Regions from separate parts of the Neisseria leonii genome, predicted to be linked through region 1. Evidence: predicted binding sites of a transcription regulator. Region 1 holds the regulator's gene; the other holds the start of a gene.
What was found. Region 1 encodes FNR, which switches genes on or off when oxygen is low (the NO sensors DNR and NnrR bind a similar motif). Its sites were predicted from a motif close to TTGATNNNNATCAA; they were not measured.

Region 1 (2,401 bases):
CGCTGCCCGGCTGCCCCCAGACATACACAAACTGCTCCGACTGCTGTTGCAGGATATGCAGCAGTTCATCATTGGATGCACCGAGAAAGCTGTCGAAACCGGGATAGTCGCGGCTGACAAAATCGAAAATAAGCTGGTTCACCGCAGGCCTTTAAGGGAAAACGGCAGATATTGTACGTTTTTTTACCTGCCGTTTAAACCTTCCTCCCTACGCAAACCGCGCTTTTTTGCCTTAGAATGCAGCCTGACTATTTTTCTTTACAGGCCGTCTGAACCGCCGCCCGAGCGTTTTCAGACGGCCTGCCGAATATGACTATGATGACCGCGATTATCGACTTTATCCTCAATATCGACCAACATCTGGCCGCACTTTCCGCACAATACGGCCTGTGGATTTACGCCATTCTGTTTCTGATTGTTTTCTGCGAAACCGGCTTGGTGGTGACACCGTTTCTGCCGGGCGATTCGCTGCTGTTTGCCGCCGGCGGTATTGCGGCAGTGGGCGGCATGAATATTCATGTGATGGTACTGCTGCTGCTGGCAGCGGCGATTATCGGCGACGCAGTCAATTTTGCCGTCGGCAAATATTTCGGCGCGCGGCTGTTTGCCGACCCCGATTCCAAAATCTTCCGCCGCAGCTATTTGGACAAAACCCATGCGTTTTACGAAAAATACGGCGGCAAAACCATCATCATCGCCCGCTTCGTACCAATTGTGCGTACCTTTGCCCCGTTTGTTGCCGGCATGGCCGATATGGATTATGCCAAATTTATCCGCTACAACATTATCGGCGCGGTATTGTGGGTGGTGCTGTTTTCCTATGCGGGCTATTTTTTCGCCAACCTGCCGGTCGTCAAAAACAATTTGGGTTTGGTGCTGGCGGCGATTATCGTCATTTCCGTCCTGCCTGCCCTGATTGAAATCCTCCGCGCCCGCCGGAAAAACTGATGCGGTGTCCATGTGCGAAAAAATGCCGGAAAACAATCCGGCATTTTTTATCGTGCTTGGCAGGCAGACGTTTTTCAGACGGCCTGTTTCCCCTCAACAGGAAGCCGTACAGCCCGCCACCATCTTGTTCAAAGCTGCCGTGTCCAAAAGCCTGATATGCTTGTGATCGACTGCAATCAGACCGTCATGGTGAAATTTCGACAAAGTACGGCTGACCGTTTCCAATTTCAGGCCGAGATAGCTGCCGATTTCCTCGCGCGACATACGCAGAATAAAATCATTGGCGGCAAAACCGCGCTTGTGCAGCCGTTGCGACAAATTGAGCAGAAACGATGCCAGCCGCTCTTCCGAACGCATATTGCCCAACAGCAGCATCACGCCCTGATCGCGCACGATTTCACGGCTCATCAGGCGGAAAAAATGACTCTGCACCCCGGGAATGCGGCTGCCCAGTTCCTCCAAGCGGTCAAACGGCAGCTCGCACACTTCGCTGTCTTCCAAGGCCACCGCATCGCAGGTATGCAGGTGCGAACAAATCCCGTCCATACCGATCAGCTCGCCCGACATAAAAAAACCCGTTACCTGATCGCGGCCGTCGCGGCTGCCCAGAATGGTTTTGAAAAAACCGGTGCGTATCGCATACAGCGACGCAAACGCCTCACCGGCACGAAACAGCACTTCGCCCTTTTTCAGACGGCGGCTCTGCCTGATGACCGCGTCCAACTGCTCGAACTCATTCGGATCCAGCCCCACGGGCAGGCACAATTCGCGCAGCGAGCAGGTGGAACACAATGCTTTCAAAGGCTGTAAAAGCTGGCGTTTCGACATAAAACCTCCGACACCGCACGCGATTCTGCCCAAATGCAGTTGATACACGTCAAGGTGCTGATAACACTTTTCTGCCATTCTACCAAACCCGGCACAACTGCGCCTAATCATTACGACAAAATACACCGCACAAACCCGCCATGAAAACCATTCCCATCATCTCCGGTCAGGAAAAACCCGTATTCGACCGCGCCCTGATTGCCGCCCTGCCCGCCAGCGGCCCGCGCTATACCTCTTATCCCACTGCCGACCGCTTTACCGCCGCTTTCGGCCAAGAGCAATACCGCTCCACACTCACCCTGCGCCGCAGCGGCCGACCGCTGTCGCTGTATATCCACATTCCGTTTTGCAACACCATCTGCTACTACTGCGGCTGCAATAAAATCATCACCAAAGACACCGCCCGCGCCGATACCTATCTCGACTATCTGGAACACGAAATGGCTCTGATTGCACCGCATTTGGGCGGCGGCAGACAGCCCTTGGCGCAACTGCATTTCGGTGGCGGCACACCCACATTCCTCAACGACAGCCAGCTGGAACGCGCATTCGCCCTGATCCGCCGCCATTTCGACCTGCTGCCCGACGGCGAATATTCCATCGAAATCGACCCGCGCAAAGTCAG
Region 2 (2,401 bases), 650 kb from region 1:
GAGCCGAAAATGACTGAAACCCAGGCACAGGAAGTCATGATGGCTTTCCTGACCGAACAGCAGCAGAAAGCTGCGGCCAAAGCCGAAGAAGAGGCCAAAGCCAATCTGGGCAAAGGTGAAGCCTTCCTGAAAGAAAATGCGGCCAAAGAAGGCGTGAAAACCACTACTTCCGGCCTGCAATATACGGTGAAAACCGAAGGCACCGGCAAGCAGCCCAAAGCCGACGATGTGGTAACGGTGGAATACGAAGGCCGTCTGATTGACGGTACAGTATTCGACAGCAGCAAAAAACAGGGACAGCCGGTTACCTTCCCGCTCAATCAAGTGATTCCGGGCTGGACCGAAGGTGTCCAGCTGATGAAGGAAGGCGGCGAATACACGCTGTTCATCCCGGCCAAACTGGCTTACGGCGAACGCGAAGCGGGCGATATTCCGGCCAATTCGGCACTGGTATTCGACATCAAGCTGGTTAAAGTCGAGCCGAAAAAATAATCTTCCGCAAGACAGCACTTTCCCGACCTGCACGGCCGCCCCGTGCAGGTTTCGGTTTTCACAGGACAGAAAAACATGAGCAGAATCTGGGTTCTCGGCGATGCCGTCGTCGATTTGATTCCCGACGGCAGACAGCACTACCTCAAATGCCCGGGCGGCGCACCGGCCAATGTCGCGGTGGGCGCAGCACGTTTGGGCATCGAAACCGGCTTTATCGGACGGGTCGGCGACGATCCGCCCGGCCGCTTTATGCTGGAAACGCTGCGTGCGGAAGGCGTGGCCACCGAGCATATGATTCTCGACCCCGACCACCGCACCTCAACCGTTATCGTGGATCTGGATCAGGGCGAACGCAGCTTTACCTTTATGGTCAATCCGAGTGCCGACCAATTCCTGCAAAGCGGCGATCTGCCGCATTTCTCGGCGGGCGACTATCTGCACTGCTGCTCCATCGCCCTGATTAACGAACCGTCCCGTTCCGCCACGCTCGAAGCCGTCCGCCGCATCAAAGCAGCCGGCGGACGCTTCTCTTTCGACCCTAATCTGCGCGAAACACTCTGGCCGTCGGCCGAAGAAATGAAAACCACAGTAAACCGCGTGGCAGCCATGGCGGATATCGTCAAATTTTCGGAAGAAGAGCTGACACTCTTAACCGGCATCACCGCACCCGACGAAGCCGCCCGCACATTAGCGGCGCAATCCCCCGAACAGCTGATTGTCGTTACCCTCGGCGCAGACGGCGCGGCTTACTATTTCCGGGGACAGAGCGGCCGCGTGGCCGGCAGGCCGCTGCAACCGGTCGATACCACAGGAGCGGGCGACGCATTTGTCAGCGGGCTGCTGGCCGGCCTGTACCGGGCAGGCAATCTGCACGACGAAGCGGTACTGGCCGAAGCCGTCCGTCAGGCCAACGCCTGCGGTGCGCTGGCCACCACGGCCAAAGGCGCGATGCCTGCCCTGCCCGACCGTGCCGGACTGGCAGCATTCTTAGCCGGCCGGGACGATACAGCCCCGGCCGAGGCCGTCTGAAAATCCCCGCCCGCAGCACCGACCCCGTTCAGACGGCCCTAAACACAAGTCTTGACCTGCATCAAAGCAGGCGGAACCGGCCTGTCCGATAATCGTACCCATACAGCAATACCATGATAAAGAAGGAGCAGAAAATGGGCGTGTTTCTCGAACTGTTCAAATCGCCGGTCGGTATTTTGTCCGCTTTTACTATTTCTTTTGTTGTGGTCATTGCCGCCTATTTGTTTTTCTGGGTGAGAAAACAGGCAGGACAATCGCCCAAGAAACCTTGATTTCCCAATGATCCTTTCCTCTTGATGTGTGTGTTTGGTGTGGCCTCGGCCACACCGTTTTTTTGAACGGTTTACCGCACCGCAGCGCAAACTGCCGCCGTTTCTGCAAAAAGGCCGTAGGTCGGATTCTCGGATCCAACAAAACCATGCCTAAAAAGCCAATCAGGTTTGATGTTTCAATCGGACAACTCTCTCCATCGCAAGGGCAAGTCGGATACAAGTATCCGACCTACTGCACTTTCTCGACAGCAATGACCATAAGTAGTAAAACAGCATAAAACACAGAAGCCGTCTGAAAACGCTCAATCGCATTTTCAGACGGCCTTTTCAATCAAAACGGAAACCGGTTACAGCAAATGTGCCACACCCGCTTTTTCTTCTTCCAGCTCGGCCAGCGTGGCATGAATACGCTCTTGGCTGAACGCATCGATTTCCAAGCCTTCCACCAGTTTGTATTCGCCGTTTTCGCACGTTACCGGGAAACCGAACACCGTACCTTCGGGAATACCGTAAGCACCGTCGGACGGAATACCCATCGTAACCCATTTGCCGTTGGTGCCCAGCACCCAGTCGCGGATGTGGTCGATGGCGGCATTGGCGGCAGAAGC

Region 2: ORY85_RS02220 (DUF3149 domain-containing protein) is a predicted target of FNR. The motif match lies at 1,573-1,586, and genes of this name have one in related genera.

Annotation. Positions count from the first base shown of each region.
Region 1 covers NZ_CP145606.1:1,105,721-1,108,121, forward strand. Annotated here, with positions in the region: gene hda (DnaA regulatory inactivator Hda) at 1-142, opposite strand, end outside; gene ORY85_RS05310 (DedA family protein) at 316-948, shown strand; gene fnr (fumarate/nitrate reduction transcriptional regulator Fnr) at 1,042-1,776, opposite strand; gene hemN (oxygen-independent coproporphyrinogen III oxidase) at 1,917-2,401, shown strand, end outside.
Region 2 covers NZ_CP145606.1:451,407-453,807, reverse strand. Annotated here, with positions in the region: gene ORY85_RS02230 (FKBP-type peptidyl-prolyl cis-trans isomerase) at 1-492, shown strand, start outside; gene ORY85_RS02225 (aminoimidazole riboside kinase) at 568-1,521, shown strand; gene ORY85_RS02220 (DUF3149 domain-containing protein) at 1,656-1,793, shown strand; gene ORY85_RS02215 (malate dehydrogenase) at 2,141-2,401, opposite strand, start outside.